Regions from separate parts of the Streptomyces sp. NPDC090021 genome, predicted to be linked through region 3. Evidence: riboswitches for the same ligand, from Rfam matches in the RefSeq annotation. Region 3 holds a riboswitch; each other region holds the start of a gene.

Region 1 (5,203 bases), on a different contig from region 3:
GGCCCGCCGAGACGGCGTCCCGCATGGCGGATGCCATCAGGACCGGCTCCTGTGCCCGGGTCACGGCCGAGGCCAGCATCACCGCCGCGCAGCCCAGTTCCATCGCCAGCGCGGCGTCCGACGCCGTGCCCGCTCCCGCGTCCAGGATCACCGGGACCCCCGCGCGCTCCGTGATGAGCTCGAAGTTGTGCGGGTTGCGGATGCCCATCCCGGATCCGATGGGGGAGCCGAGCGGCATGATCGCCGCGCAGCCCACGTCCTCCAGCTTGCGCGCGAGCACGGGATCGTCGTTGGTGTACGGCAGGACGGTGAAGCCCTCGTCCACCAGGACCTCGGCGGCGTCCAGCAGTTCGACACCGTCGGGCAGGAGGGTCCGTTCGTCCGCGACCACCTCCAGCTTGATCCAGTCGGTGCCGAGGGCCTCCCGCGCGAGCCGGGCGGTGAGGACGGCCTCGCCCGCGGTGAAGCAGCCCGCGGTGTTGGGCAGGACCGAGATGCCGAGCCGGGTCAGGACGGAGAGGACGGAGCCCTGCACCGTCGGGTCCAGGCGGCGCATGGCCACGGTGGTGAGTTCGGTGCCGGACGCGACCAGGGCGCGTTCCAGCACGTCCAGGCTCGGGGCGCCGCCCGTGCCCATGATCAGGCGGGAGGAGAAGGTCCGGTCGCCCAGGGTGAAGAGGTCGTCGGCCATGCCGGTCAGCCTCCCTGGACCGCGGTGAGGATCTCCACGCGGTCGCCGTCGCCCACGGGGGTGGCCGGCCACTGGCCGCGCGGGACCACGGTCTCGTTGAGTGCGGCGGCCACCCCGGAGGCGGCCGCGGTCAGGTCGGCGACGACGGTGTCGAGCGTGGTGTCGGCCGCGACCTCGCGCGGCTCGCCGTTGACGGAGATGGTCATGCGTACGACTCCTGACGTGCGGCGGAGAAGCGTCGGGGGGCGAAGGGGCGTGCGATCTCGGGCAGTTCGCCGGTGACCAGCAGCTCGGCCATCACCTCGCCGGTGAGCGGGGTCAGCAGCACCCCGTTGCGGTAGTGCCCGGTGGCCAGGTGCAGGCCGGGCAGGTCGGTCGGGCCCAGCAGGGGGGCGTTGTCGGGCGAGCCGGGACGCAGCCCCGCCCGGGTCTCGGTGAGCGGGAGTTCGGTGATGCCGGGTACCAGTTCGTGCGCGTCGCGCAGGAGTTCGTAGACCCCGCCCGCGGTGACGGTGGTGTCCCAGCCGAGTTCCTCGCTGGTGGCGCCGATGACGAGTTCGCCGTTCTCGCGGGGCACGAGGTAGACGTGGCTGCCGCGCACGACCGCCCGTACGGTGCGGGAGAGGAAGGGCGCGTAGGCGGGGGGCACGGCGAGCCGCAGCACCTGACCCTTGACCGGCCGCACGGGCGGCAGCACCTCGGCGGGTACGCCCGCCAGCCTGCCGCTGAGCGAACCCGCGGCCAGGACCACCTGGTCGGCGCGCAGCTCCGTACCGTCGTCGAGGAGGGCGCCGGTCGCCCGGTCCGCGGTGGTGAGCAGCTGTTCGGCGGCCGCCCGGTGGACGGTCACCCCGGCGCCTTCGCAAGCGGCCAGCAGGGCGGCCGCGAGCCGGCGCGGGTCGACCTGGTGGTCGCCGTCGACGCGCAGTCCGCCGCGCACGCCCGGGGCGAGCATGGGTTCCAGACGGCGGCACTCGCGGCCGGTGAGCCATGCGGACTCCAGGCCGCAGCGGCGCTGGAGGGCGTGCAGTTCGCGCAGGTGGAGGCGGTCGTCGGCGTCGAGGGCGACGGCGAGGGTGCCGCAGGCGCGGTAGCCGATGTCCATGCCGCCGCCCGCCTGCGCGAGCTCGGCGGCGAACCGCGGATAGCGTTCGGCGGAGGCGAGACCGAGCCCGAGGAGGGCCTCCTCGCCGTAGTGCAGTTCGGTGACCGGGGCGAGCATGCCGGCCGCGACCCGGGCGGCGCCGCCGCCCGGTGCCGGGTCGGCGAGTACGGTGCTCAGTCCGCGGGCCGCCGCCCGCCAGGCGGTGACCAGGCCGATGATGCCGCCCCCGATGACGAGGACGTCGGATCCCTTTCGAGACGAGTGCATGGGCGTCCAGCCCCTCCCTTCGCCGGCATGACCCGGATCAGGTTCGTACGGTCGGAGGCCGGACAGCCTCCCTCTCAGCCCGGTGCGCCGGACTCCCGCGATAGGTACGGTTGCCAGACTATCCCGGCCGTGGACGGCGGGTAAGGCGGCACCTGTTCCTGACGGAGCGTCAGAAGATTAGGGTGGCCGCGTGAGCGAGCAGACGGAACAGAATCAGCGCGGCGTCGTGATCGTCGGCGCCGGAATGGCCGGGGTGCAGACCGCGGTCGCCCTGCGCGAGCAGGGCTTCACGGGCCCCGTGACCCTGCTGGGAGCCGAACCCCACCAGCCCTACGACCGCCCCCCGCTGTCCAAGGCGGTACTGCTCGGCAAGGCCGAGGACTCCGCCTTCGACGTGGACTTCGAAGGCCTGGACATCGCACTCCGCCTCGGTACGGAGGTCACCGGACTGCGGGCCGCCGACCACGAGCTGGACACCGAGGCGGGACCGGTCCCGTACGGGACCCTCGTCCTGGCGACCGGCGCGCAGCCGCTGCCCCTCCCGGGCACCGAGGGCGTCCCGGGAGTCCACCTGCTGCGCACGCTGGACGACGCGGCGCGGCTGCGCCCGGTCCTGGCGGCCGCCTCCCGGGTCGTGGTCGTCGGCGCGGGCTGGATCGGCGCCGAGTTCGCCACCGCCGCCCGGGAGGCGGGCTGCGCGGTGACCGTCGTCGAGGCGGCCGACCGGGTGCTGGCGGGCGCCCTGCCCGCCGAGGTCGCCGAGCCGATGGCTCGCTGGTACGCACAGGCCGGCGCCGAACTGATCACCGGCGCGAAGGTGACCGCGGTGGAGGAGGGACGGGTCCTCCTGGGCGACGGCAGGACCCTGCCCGCCGACGCGGTGGTCGTGGGGATCGGCGCGCGCCCCGCCACGGGATGGCTGGCCGGGTCCGGAGTGGAGCGCGGGGCGGACGGCTCGGTCACCGCGGACGCCCACCTGCTGACCTCCCTGCCGGGGGTGTACGCGGTCGGCGACTGCGCCTCCTTCCCGTCCGGGCGCTACGGGACGCGGCTGCTGGTCCACCACTGGGACAACGCCCTCCAGGGCCCGCGCGCCGTCGCGGCGAACATCCTGGCCGGGGAACCCACCGCGGTCTACGACCCGGTGCCGTACTTCTGGTCCGAGCAGTTCGGGCGCTTCGTGCAGTACGCCGGCCACCACGGCGGGGCCGACACCCTCGTCCGGCGCGGCGACACCGGCCAGGAGACCTGGTCGGTGTGCTGGCTGCGGGACGGCGCCCTGGTCGCGGTCCTCGCGGTCGGCCGCCCCCGCGACCTGGCGCAGGGCCGCAGGCTGATCGAGGCCGGCGTCCCGGTGGACCCGGTCCGGGTCGCCGACCCGGGCACCCCGCTGAAATCGGCCACCGCGTAGCCGGCGGCCCGCCCGGCCGGGGCGGCGTGCCACGGACGGTCCGCCCGGCTACCGGCTGCCGGTGGGAGGTGGCAGGCTTGGCCTGTGACCGAGATTGACGCAAAGATCGATTCCCTCGTCCCCGACTGGCTGTACCTCCCCGACATCGCGGAGATGCTGAACGTCGAGGTGACGCGGGTCCGCCAGATGGTCAAGGAAGGGCAGCTCATCGCCGTCCGCCGGGGCGAGAACCGGGCCCTGCAGGTTCCGGCGCCGTTCATCGACGGCGACAAGGTGGTCAAGGGCCTCGTCGGCCTGCTGACCGTCCTGCGCGACGACGGCTTCTCCGACGAGGAGATGCTGGAGTGGCTCTTCACCGCCGACCCGACCCTGCCGGGCACCCCCGCCCAGGCGCTGAGCGAGAATCGCGGCACGGAGGTGAAGCGCCGCGCTCAGGCGCTCGCCCTCTGACCTGATCCGCAGTAGCTCCACCGCGGTGTACGGGCCCCGCGCCCGTACACCGCCTCCATCACGGGGGGTACACCCATGCAGCTGTCCGACGCCCGGCTCTACCTGTGCACGGACGCCCGCAAGCGCCAGGGTGACCTCCCCGAGTTCCTCGACGCCGTCCTGGCCGGGGGCGTGGACATCGTCCAGCTCCGCGACAAGGGCATGGAGGCGGGCGAGGAGCTGGAACACCTCCAGGTCTTCGCCGAGGCCGCGCGCCGTCACGGCAGGCTCCTCGCCGTGAACGACCGAGCCGACGTCGCCCACGCCATCGGCTCCGACGTACTGCACCTCGGACAGGGCGACATCCCCGTCCCCGCGGCCCGCGCCATCCTCGGCGGGCAGGTGCTCATCGGCCGCTCCTGCCACGCGGAGGACGAGGTCGCCGCGGCCGCCGCCGAACCGGGCGTGGACTACTTCTGCACCGGGCCCTGCTGGCCCACCCCCACCAAGCCCGGCCGCCACGCCCCCGGCCTGGACCTGGTCCGCTACACGGCCTCCCTGGAACAGGACCGGCCCTGGTTCGCCATCGGCGGCATCGACGCCGGGAACCTCGACGAGGTGCTCGACGCCGGCGCCACCCGCGTCGTGGTCGTCCGCGCGATCACGGAGGCCCCCGACCCCGGTGCCGCCGCGGCGGACCTCGCGAAGCGGATCCGGGCCCGCCTCGGCTGAGTCCCGGCGGCGTGGCATTCCGCGCCGCGCCGGCCCGTACAGGCCCTTCCCGGCCAGAGGCAGGGCCACAGGTGTCCAAAAACCTGTCCAAAAGGCGGACGCCGCTTCGGGGAGCGCCGGGCCGCGTCTAACCTGCCCACATGGCCTCTGGTACCGCTTCCACCTGGTCGGACCGCGCACACACGGTCCGCGACCTCCTCGCGTCCGGGCGCTCGTACTCCTTCGAGTTCTGGGCCCCGAAGACCGAGAAGGGCGAACGCAACCTCTGGAACGCCCTGCGCCGGGTCGAGGCGGTATCCCCGAGCTTCGTCTCCGTGACCTACGGAGCCGGCGGCTCCACCCGCGGCGGCACCGTCAAGGCCACCCAGGAGATCGCCGCCGACACCACGCTGACCCCGGTCGCGCACCTCACCGCGGTGGACCACTCCATCGCCGAGCTGCGCCACGTCATCGGCCAGTTCGCCGACGCCGGCATCCGCAACATGCTCGCCCTGCGCGGCGACCCGCCGGGCGACCCGATGGCCGACTGGGTGCCGCACCCCGAGGGCGTGCACTACGCCGCCGACCT
Region 2 (5,203 bases), on a different contig from region 3:
CATCCCGCTGCGCGCCGTGCGCCACCTGGAGAAGGGCCGCGTCGTCATCTTCGGCGCCGGCATGGGCATGCCCTACTTCTCCACCGACACCACGGCCGCCCAGCGTGCCCTGGAGATCGACGCCGAGGCCCTCCTCATGGGCAAGAACGGTGTCGACGGGGTCTACGACTCCGACCCGAAGAAGAACCCGGACGCGGTGAAGTTCGACGCGCTGGAGTACGGCGAGGTGCTCTCGCGCGACCTCAAGGTCGCCGACGCCACGGCGATCACCCTCTGCCGTGACAACAAGCTGCCGATCCTCGTCTTCGAGCTGCTCGCCGAGGGCAATATCGCCCGCGCCGTCAAGGGTGAGAAGATCGGCACGCTCGTCAGCGACGAAGAGACCCGGGCCTGAGCAGTTCGCTGCCGGTCCGGGCGGCCCGGACCGGCCCGCCCGCCCGCCTGAACCATCCATTCAAGACATGCAGGAGCACGTGGTGATCGAAGAAATCCTCCTCGAGGCCGAGGAGAAGATGGAGAAGGCCGTCGTCGTCGCGAAGGAGGACTTCGCCGCGATCCGCACCGGCCGTGCGCACCCGGCGATGTTCAACAAGATCGTCGCCGACTACTACGGCGCCATCACGCCCATCAACCAGCTCGCCTCCTTCGCGGTCCCCGAGCCGCGCATGGCCATCGTGACGCCGTTCGACGCGTCCGCGCTGCGCAACATCGAGCAGGCCATCCGCGACTCCGACCTCGGTGTCAACCCGAGCAACGACGGCCGCATCATCCGTGTGACCTTCCCCGAGCTGACCGGGGAGCGCCGCAAGGAGTACATCAAGGTCGCCAAGAACAAGGCCGAGGACTCCAAGGTCTCCATCCGCTCCGTCCGCCGCAAGGCCAAGGACGCCCTCGACAAGCTCGTCAAGGACAAGGAGGCGGGCGAGGACGAGGTGCGTCGCGCGGAGAAGGAGCTCGACGACACCACCGCGAAGTACGTCGCGCAGGTGGACGAGCTCCTCAAGCACAAGGAAGCCGAGCTCCTCGAAGTCTGATGAACGACTCTTCCTGGCAGCCGGAGCCGGTTCCGGCGGGTCCCGCATACGATGCGCAGGTGGGCCCGCACACTCGGCCCATGCCCATCGTGCCCGATGCCGCCGGCCGTGACTTCGACGACCGGGAAGCACGCGATCGGGGGGCCGCCCCGCACGGCGGCTCCCCCTTCCGCGCCGATACGCCGCCGCAGGAGCCCATGCCCAGCCCCCCGCCTCCGCATGCCGAGCACCCGCAGGACTCCTCCCCCCCGCCGCAGAAGAAGCGCGCGGGGCGGGACCTGCGCGCCGCGATAGGGGTGGGCGTAGGCCTCGGCGCGGTGATCTTCGCCTCTCTCCTGATCGTCAAGGCGGTCTTCGTCGGCGTCGTCGTCGTGGCGGTCGTCGTCGGCCTGTGGGAGCTCACCTCCCGGCTGCAGGAGAAGAAGGGCATCAAGGCCCCTCTGGTCCCGCTCGCGGTCGGTGGCGCGGCCATGGTCGTCGCCGGATACGTCCGGGGGGCCGAGGGCGCCTGGGTGGCCATGGCACTGACCGTGCTGGCCGTCCTGGTGTGGCGGATGACCGAGCCCCCCGAGGACTACCTCAAGGACGTCACGGCGGGTGCCTTCGCGGCGTTCTACGTGCCCTTCCTGGCCACCTTCGTCGCGATGCTGCTCACCGCCGACGACGGGCCGCAGCGTGTGATCACCTTCCTGCTCCTGACCGTGGTCAGTGACACCGGGGCCTACGCGGTGGGCTGGCGCTTCGGGAAGACCAAGCTCGCGCCGCGCATCAGCCCCGGCAAGACCCGCGAGGGCCTCTTCGGCGCGGTGGCCTTCGCCATGGCCGCCGGCGCGCTCTGCATGGAGTTCCTGATCGACGGCGGAGCCTGGTGGCAGGGCCTGCTGCTCGGCCTCGCGGTCGCGGTCAGCGCCACCCTGGGCGACCTGGGCGAGTCGATGATCAAGCGGGACCTGGGCATCAAGGACATGGGCACCCTGCTGCCGGGCCACGGCGGCATCATGGACCGGCTGGACTCGCTGCTGCCCACCGCCCCGGTGGTGTGGCTGCTGCTGGCGGCCTTCGTCGGCACCGGCTGACCGGTCCCGGTCGGGTTATCCTGGAGGGCGCGCCGCGCGTACGCGGCGCGCCCTTTCCGTCCAGCGGCTTCAGCCGCGGACCGGCCCTGCACGCGCGGGGTGACCCCCACCTCGTCGTACTGAGGAGTACCGCATGGCCCCCCGTCCCGCTCCGGGTGAGCTCACCTTCGTCGCTCCCCGCGGGGCCAAGAAGCCGCCCCGGCACCTCGCGGACATGACCCCGGCCGAGCGCCGCGAAGCGGTCGCCGCGATCGGTGAGAAGCCCTTCCGGGCCAAGCAGCTCTCCCAGCACTACTTCGCCCGCTACGCGCACGACCCGGCCGAGTGGACCGACATCCCGGCGGGCTCCCGGACCAAGCTCCAGCAGGAGCTCCTCCCGGACCTGATGAACGTCATCCGGCACATCAGCTGCGACGACGACACCACCCGCAAGACCCTGTGGAAGCTGCACGACGGCACGCTCGTCGAGTCCGTCCTGATGCGCTACCCCGACCGGGTCACCATGTGCATCTCCTCGCAGGCCGGCTGCGGCATGAACTGCCCGTTCTGCGCCACCGGCCAGGCGGGCCTGGACCGCAACCTCTCCACCGCCGAGATCGTGCACCAGATCGTCGACGGCATGCGCGCCCTGCGCGACGGCGAGGTCCCCGGCGGCCCCGCCCGGCTGTCGAACATCGTCTTCATGGGCATGGGCGAACCGCTGGCCAACTACAACCGCGTCGTCGGCGCCATCCGCCGGCTCACCGACCCGGAGCCCGACGGCCTGGGCCTGTCCCAGCGCGGCATCACCGTCTCCACCGTCGGCCTGGTCCCGGCCATGCTGCGGTTCGCCGACGAGGGCTTCAAGTGCCGTCTCGCCGTCTCGCTGCACGCGCCGGACGACGAGCTGCGCGACACCCTGGTCCCGGTGAACACCCGCTGGAAGGTCCGCGAGGTCCTCGACGCGGCCTGGGAGTACGCCGAGAAGTCCAGCCGGCGGATCTCGATCGAGTACGCCCTGATCCGTGACATCAACGACCAGGCCTGGCGCGGCGACCTCCTGGGCCGGCTGCTCAAGGGCAAGCGCGTCCACGTCAACCTGATCCCGCTGAACCCGACGCCCGGCTCGAAGTGGACCGCCTCGCGGCCCGAGGACGAGAAGGCCTTCGTCGAGGCGATCGCCCGCCACGGTGTGCCCGTGACCGTGCGTGACACCCGCGGTCAGGAGATCGACGGCGCGTGCGGCCAGCTCGCAGCCTCGGAGCGCTAGCCTCCGCTTCCGGCCGGCCCCATTCGGCCACGGGGTACCCTGTGGCCGAACCAATTGCATATTCCGACAGGGGAGCGCCACAGCGCTGAGAGTGCGGTATCCGTCATCCGCAGACCCTCTGAACCTCGCCCCGGTCATTCGGGGTAGGAAGTTCGGTCACCACTCAAGCTGTTGCGCCCTGCCCGGCGTCCGCTCGCACAGAGCGCCGGTCAGGGCCGCGTCTTCTCCTGGTCATCCCAGGAGGAATTCACCAGTGAGCACCACCAGGAAGATCGCGGGCGCCGCGCTCGCGGCCGCGCTGGGCGTCACCACGCTCAGCGCCTGTGGCGGCGGCGACGCCAAGGACAAGCCCGCCGGCACGAGCGACGCCCCGAAGTCCAAGACCGTCACGCTCGTCTCCCACGACTCCTTCAACGTGACCGAAGCGGTCCTCAAGGAGTTCGAGCAGCAGAGCGGCTACACCGTCAAGGTGCTGAAGTCCGGTGACGCGGGCGCCGCCCTGAACCAGGAGATCCTCACCAAGGGCTCCCCGCGCGGCGACGTCTTCTTCGGCGTGGACAACACCCTGCTCTCGCGCGCCCTCGACAACGGCATCTTCACCCCCTACGAGGCCAAGGGCCTGGGCGGGGTGAAGCCCGAGTACGTGCTCGACAAGGAGCACCGGGTCACCCCGGTCGACTCCGGCGACATCTGCGTCAACTACGACAAGGCCTACTTCGCCGACAAGAAGATCGCCCCGCCGCAGACGCTGGACGACCTGGTCAAGCCCGAGTACAAGAACCTGCTGGTCGTCGAGAACGCCGCGACCTCCTCTCCCGGCCTCGGCTTCATGCTCGCCTCCGTCGGCAAGTACGGCGAGGAGGGGTGGAAGGACTACTGGACCAAGCTGAAGGCCAACGGCGTCGAGGTCGTCGACGGCTGGGAGCAGGCCTACAACGAGCGGTTCTCCGGCTCCGCGGGCGGCAAGAAGGCCAAGGGCGACCGCCCGCTGGTCGTCTCCTACGCCTCCAGCCCGCCGGTCGAGGTCCTCTACGGCGAGCCGCAGCCGGCCGAGGCCCCCACGGGCGTCTCCACCGGCACCTGCTTCCGCCAGGTCGAGTTCGCGGGCCTGCTGAAGGGCGCGAAGAACGAGGAGGGCGGCAAGGCCCTCGTGGACTTCATGATCAGCAAGAAGTTCCAGGAGGACATGCCGCTCCAGATGTTCGTGAACCCCGTGGTCAAGGACGCCGCGCTGCCGGAGCTGTTCACCCAGCACGGTGTGGTGGTCGAGAAGCCCGAGAACGTCGCTCCGGAGACCATCGCCGAGAACCGTGAGCAGTGGGTCAAGGCATGGACCGCGCTCGTCGTGAAGTAAGCGGTACGAAGGACCCGGGCGCGGCGCCGCACGACGCCGCCCCGGTCCCCGGACCGGGGCGGACACCCGGACAGGGCGAGAGCGGGCGCGCCACCGCCGTCCGCCTCGCCCTGATGGCCGTCCCCCTGGCCTTCTTCGGGCTGTTCTTCGCCTACCCCGTCACCGCGATCGTCGGCCGCGGCCTCAAGACCGACACCGGCTGGCAGTTCGGCCGGTTCGGTGAGGTCCTGGCCCGGCCCGACATCGCCGACGTGCTGTGGTTCACCACCTGGCAGGCGCTCGCCTCCACCGTGCTCACCCTGCTGATCGCACTCCCCGGCGCGTACGTCTTCGCGCGCTTCGAGTTCCCCGGCAAGCAGCTGCTGCGGGCGGTCGTGACCGTCCCCTTCGTGCTCCCGACCGTCGTCGTGGGCACCGCCTTCCTCGCCCTGCTCGGGCGCGGCGGACTGCTGGACGAAACGGCGGGCATCCGCCTCGACACCACCGTCTG
Region 3 (5,203 bases):
GCCACATTCACCGACTGCGACCTGTCCGACGTCGTCTTCTCCGACTGCACGTTCAGGCTCACCGAGTTCGGCACCGGTCGCTACCGGGACACCGACCTGCGCGGCAACGATCTCTCAACAATCCGCGGCGTCTCCAACCTGTCCAAGATCCGCATCGGGCACGTCCAGCAGAGCGACCTAGCCCAGGCCCTCGTGAACGAACTCGACATGACCCTCGGCGACGACTGAGCCAGGAGGACCAGTGCCCTTACACGTAGCCTTCACCGACCAGGACGGCTTGCGGGGGCGGTGCGACCTCGCCGCGGTCCGCACCGTCATCGGGCATCCCGCCCTCGAAGACGGGGCGGTCGTACCGTCCGGGCTGTGGCAGCCACTCAGCGAGTCTGCCCCCCAAGGTCTGAACGCCCCTCCGTGGACCCCGCCGAGCACGCTGGTGGAGATCGTCCGGCCGCCAGCACCGAACGGCGAGAAGCTGGAAGACCTGGCACAGCAGATGGGCGACGAACAGGCCCAGTACCTGGGTCAGGCCCTCGCCAAGCCCAACATGATCACCACCACTGAGAATTACCAGGACGGCCGCCTCATCGGCCTCCATCTCGACAACTGGGACAAGCTCAACTACGGGCAGAAGACGACCGGCCGACGCCGCCTCGCCCTCAATTTGGGCCCCGGAACCCGTTACATCCTTCTGGGCGCCCTCGACGCCCAAGCCGTCTGCCGGGCAGTCCACCCCGAGGACTATGCGTACCGCTGCCCCAGCACGGACGACTACCGCGCCCACGTCGCCGCAAGGCACCCCATCCGGTGCATCCGGATCCGCCTCGCACCCGGCGAGGGCTACATCGCCCCCACGGAGTACCTGCTACACGACGGCTCCACCGAAAACCAGGACCAGCCGTCGGCCATGGCCTTCTGGCTCGGCCGCTGGCAGCGCGGCACCCTGCCGTCCCTCGTCTGATCGCGACGCCGCCACCTCGGTCACATCGACCCGCAGGTGGACCTCCGGTTCAGGTCGTCTGGCCTGGGGCGCCGCCCAGAGGGACTGACACAGACGGTCCCGGTTCGAAATGGCGGAACCGGGACCGTGTGCTGAGGGACGATCTATCGTCAGAAGATCAGGCGACAGAACGGCGAAGGCTGGCCGACGACTCCCCCCGGAATGTCGTCGGCCAGCCACGTTCGCGCAGGTCAGTCGGCCAGCGGCAGGTAGACCCGGTTACCCGAGGCCGCGAACTCCGCCGACTTCTTGAGCATGCCTTCGGCGATCTCCGCCTCCGACGCGGCAGGCTCGTCGCCGCCGAACTGCTCTGTGATGCTTCTGCTGATCTTCATGGAGCAGAACTTCGGACCGCACATGGAGCAGAAGTGCGCGGTCTTCGCCGGCTCGGCGGGCAGGGTCTCGTCGTGGAACTCACGGGCCGTGTCCGGGTCGAGCGCCAGGTTGAACTGGTCTTCCCAGCGGAACTCGAACCGCGCGTCGGACAGGGCGTCGTCCCACTCCTGGGCGCCCGGGTGGCCCTTGGCGAGGTCCGCGGCGTGCGCCGAGATCTTGTAGGTGATGACGCCGGTCTTGACGTCGTCCCGGTTGGGCAGGCCCAGGTGCTCCTTGGGCGTGACGTAGCAGAGCATCGCCGTGCCCCACCAGGCGATCATCGCGGCGCCGATGCCCGACGTGATGTGGTCGTAGGCGGGCGCGACGTCGGTGGTCAGCGGGCCGAGCGTGTAGAACGGCGCCTCCTCGCAGATCTCCTGCTGGAGGTCGATGTTCTCCTTGATCTTGTGCATCGGGACGTGGCCCGGACCCTCGATCATCGTCTGCACGTTGTGGCGCTTGGCGATGGTGTTGAGCTCGCCCAGCGTCTTCAGCTCGGCGAACTGGGCCGCGTCGTTGGCGTCCGCGATGGAACCGGGGCGCAGGCCGTCACCCAGCGAGTACGTGACGTCGTACGTCGCCAGGATCTCGCAGAGTTCCTCGAAGTTCGTGTAGAGGAAGTTCTCCTTGTGGTGCGCGAGGCACCACGCAGCCATGATCGAGCCGCCGCGCGAGACGATGCCGGTCTTGCGACGGGCGGTCAGCGGGACGTACGGCAGCAGCACGCCGGCGTGGACCGTCATGTAGTCGACGCCCTGCTCGGCCTGCTCGATGACCGTGTCCTTGTAGATTTCCCAGGTCAGGTCCTCGGCGCGGCCGTCGACCTTCTCCAGCGCCTGGTACAGCGGCACGGTGCCGATCGGGACGGGGGAGTTGCGCAGCACCCACTCGCGGGTGGTGTGGATGTTGCGGCCCGTCGAGAGGTCCATGACCGTGTCCGCGCCCCATCGGGTCGCCCAGGTCATCTTCTCCACCTCCTCCTCGATGGAGGAGGTGACGGCGGAGTTGCCGATGTTGGCGTTGACCTTCACCAGGAACTTCTTGCCGATGATCATCGGCTCGATCTCCGGGTGGTTCACGTTCGCCGGGAGCACCGCGCGACCTGCGGCGATCTCCTCGCGGACGACCTCGGGGGAGACGTTCTCGCGGATCGCGACGTACTCCATCTCCGGGGTGATCTCCCCGCGGCGGGCGTACGCGAGCTGCGTGACGGCGGCACCGTCACGGCCCCGGCGGGGCTGGCGCGGACGGCCCGGGAAGACCGCGTCGAGGTTCTTGAGGCCACCGCGCGGCGAGGTGTGCTTGATGCCGTCGTCCTCGGGGCGGACCGGGCGCCCGGCGTACTCCTCGGTGTCGCCGCGGCCGATGATCCAGTTCTCGCGCAGCGGCGCGAGACCCCGTCGCACATCGGTCTCGATCTGCGGGTCGGTGTACGGACCGGACGTGTCGTAGAGCGTCACGTCCTTGCCGTTGGTGAGGTGGACCTGGCGGACCGGCACCCGGATGTCGGGGCGGGAGCCCGCCACGTAGCCCTTGTGCCAGCCCGGCTTGCGCTCGGTCGAGCCGTCGGCGTCGTGGCTGACGGCAGGCGTGCGTGCGTCCTGAATGGTCATGAGACCTATCTCCCTACGCCGGCATTACCCGGTAACAGGTTCGGCGGTCGACGCAGCCTCCTCCCGTACGCATCCGTGATGCGCGTACGGTGATCAGCGTCCTCTCAGCCCGGTGCTCCGAGCTCCCGCGTTGTGCAAAGTAGCCCCCACGCTAGCGTCATCCATGGCGTGCTGAACAGTGGGCCCCCTCATCTCTTGCGATGATCTGCTGGTGACGTCATCGCCGCAGCCCCCCACCGAGCCCCCCGAGCCCAGTGCCCACTCCGGCCACGCGCACGACGGCCCCAGCCATTCCCCCGGCCAGTCATCGGGCCACTCACACGGCCATTCGCACAGTCATGCACACGGGCCGGCGGCCCCCGTCTCGAAGCACCTGCGCAAGGTCATCGCGGCTGTGCTGATCCCGTTCGCCGCCGCCGTCCTCGTCGGCCTGGCGGTGCTCTGGCCGGGCGGCACGCCCGGCCACGAGCGGACCGGAGTGGGCTTCGACCGGCAGACCCAGCAGGCCAAGGTCGTCTCGCTGGAACAGGTCGACTGCAAGTCCGTGAACGCCTCGCAGGCGCCGGCGACCGGCGGGTCCCCGTCGGGCGGCGCGGCGCGGGCCGCTCAGACCGGGGACTGCAAGAAGGCCACCGTCGAGATCGGCAGCGGCCCGGATAAGGGGCGCACCTTCGTCGAGATCGTCCAGCCGGGCGCGCCACGGCAGTTGGCCGACGGCCAGGAGGTGGTGGTGGCCTACGCCCCGGACGCGCCCCGCGACCTGCAGTACTCGGTGATCGACGTGAACCGCAAGGTCCCGCTGGCGGTGCTGGCCGGCATCTTCGCGCTCGCGGTCGTCCTCGTCGGGCGGATGCGCGGGCTGTTCGCGCTGATCGCGCTGGTCGTCAGCTTCGGCGTGCTGACGCTGTTCATCCTGCCCGCCATCCTCCAGGGATCGAATCCCCTGGTGGTCGCGGTGGTCGGGGCGAGCGCGATCATGCTGATCGCGCTCTACCTGTGCCACGGTCTGACCGCCCGCACTTCGGTGGCGGTCCTCGGCACGCTCGTGTCGCTGCTGCTGATCGGCTTGCTGGGGTCGGTGTTCATCGACTGGGCGTTCCTCAGCGGCAACACCGACGACAACACGGGGCTGATCCACGGGCTGTACCCGGACATCGACATGAGCGGTCTGCTGCTCGCCGGCATCATCATCGGATCGCTGGGCGTGCTCGACGACGTGACGGTCACCCAGACCTCGGCGGTATGGGAACTCCACCAGGCCGACCCGTCGATGGGGCCGCGGGCCGTCTACCGGGCGGCCATCAGGATCGGCCGCGACCACATCGCGTCGGTGGTCAACACCCTGGTGCTGGCCTACGCGGGCGCCGCGCTCCCCCTGCTCCTGCTGTTCTCCATCGCCAACAGCAGCATGGGGTCGGTCGCGAACAGCGAGCTGGTCGCGGTGGAGATCGTACGCACCCTCGTCGGCTCGATCGGGCTGGTCGCCTCGGTGCCCGTGACGACGGCGCTGGCCGCGCTGGTGGTTTCGGCCGACCGGCCGGAATCCCCGGCCGTCGCACCGGGCTCGGGACCGGTGCGCGGCGGCCGGGGCCGGCGGCGCAAGCGCTGAAGGGCTGAGCGCTGGAGCGCTTGAAGGGCTGCGCGCTGATGGGCTGAGCGCTGGAGGGCTGGGGGGCTGGGGGGCTGGGGGCTGTTCAGCCAGCGTTCTGCTCGTTGTGCTTCGACTCGGCCAGGATCCTGCCGAGCGCCTCGTCCAGGTGTTCCTCGAAGTCCCCGGTGTTCCGCTCCTGTCCGAGCGGGACGATCCGGTCGGTGCGGTCGAGGAACGCGACGAGCGGTGCCGCGCCGGCCCGGAACAGGGCCCGGTCGCCGCCGACCTGGAGCCGGATGTGGACGTCGGACAGCTCCTCGGGGCTGGTGGGAGCGATGTGCACATCGCCGTCACCGCACGGCTTGTTGATGCCGTCGAGGAGCAGCTCCCGGCCGAACGCCCAGGTCACGGGCGCGTCTCCGGGAAGGTGGAAGGTCAGGCGGACTGCGTAGGGATCACGGGCGTCGTACCGGAGTTCCACCGGGATCCGGAACGAGAGCTCCTCGGAAACGAGGAAACTCATCATGACCTCTGCCTGTACCGACTCGCGCATTGCCTACCCCGCTGTAGTGGAAGTGGCCAGGAATGATCCCCCAGGGCCCTCTTGACAAGAGTGGTGGAAGCGCT

What was found. A riboswitch is a leader RNA that binds a small molecule or an ion and turns the genes downstream of it on or off. The one in region 3 is predicted to bind thiamine pyrophosphate.
Region 1: linked by a shared signal. The riboswitch ahead of thiO (glycine oxidase ThiO) and the one ahead of thiC (phosphomethylpyrimidine synthase ThiC) in region 3 are both predicted to bind thiamine pyrophosphate.
Region 2: linked by a shared signal. The riboswitch ahead of ACIPXC_RS18110 (thiamine ABC transporter substrate binding subunit) and the one ahead of thiC (phosphomethylpyrimidine synthase ThiC) in region 3 are both predicted to bind thiamine pyrophosphate.

What each region holds. Positions count from the first base shown of each region.
Region 1 is NZ_JBIVFO010000042.1:34,917-40,119, reverse strand. Features, by position in the region: gene ACIPXC_RS28320 (thiazole synthase) at 1-691, opposite strand, end outside; gene thiS (sulfur carrier protein ThiS) at 697-897, opposite strand; gene thiO (glycine oxidase ThiO) at 894-2,063, opposite strand; TPP riboswitch at 2,061-2,172, opposite strand; gene ACIPXC_RS28305 (NAD(P)/FAD-dependent oxidoreductase) at 2,254-3,474, shown strand; gene ACIPXC_RS28300 (Rv2175c family DNA-binding protein) at 3,559-3,924, shown strand; gene thiE (thiamine phosphate synthase) at 4,000-4,635, shown strand; gene metF (methylenetetrahydrofolate reductase [NAD(P)H]) at 4,776-5,203, shown strand, end outside.
Region 2 is NZ_JBIVFO010000020.1:70,818-76,020, forward strand. Features, by position in the region: gene pyrH (UMP kinase) at 1-394, shown strand, start outside; gene frr (ribosome recycling factor) at 477-1,034, shown strand; gene ACIPXC_RS18100 (phosphatidate cytidylyltransferase) at 1,034-2,110, shown strand; gene rlmN (23S rRNA (adenine(2503)-C(2))-methyltransferase RlmN) at 2,244-3,359, shown strand; TPP riboswitch at 3,418-3,527, shown strand; gene ACIPXC_RS18110 (thiamine ABC transporter substrate binding subunit) at 3,613-4,713, shown strand; gene ACIPXC_RS18115 (ABC transporter permease) at 4,827-5,203, shown strand, end outside.
Region 3 is NZ_JBIVFO010000005.1:144,215-149,417, reverse strand. Features, by position in the region: gene ACIPXC_RS05455 (pentapeptide repeat-containing protein) at 1-228, shown strand, start outside; gene ACIPXC_RS05450 (hypothetical protein) at 242-958, shown strand; gene thiC (phosphomethylpyrimidine synthase ThiC) at 1,189-2,985, opposite strand; TPP riboswitch at 2,979-3,124, opposite strand; gene ACIPXC_RS05440 (YibE/F family protein) at 3,164-4,594, shown strand; gene ACIPXC_RS05435 (SsgA family sporulation/cell division regulator) at 4,680-5,129, opposite strand.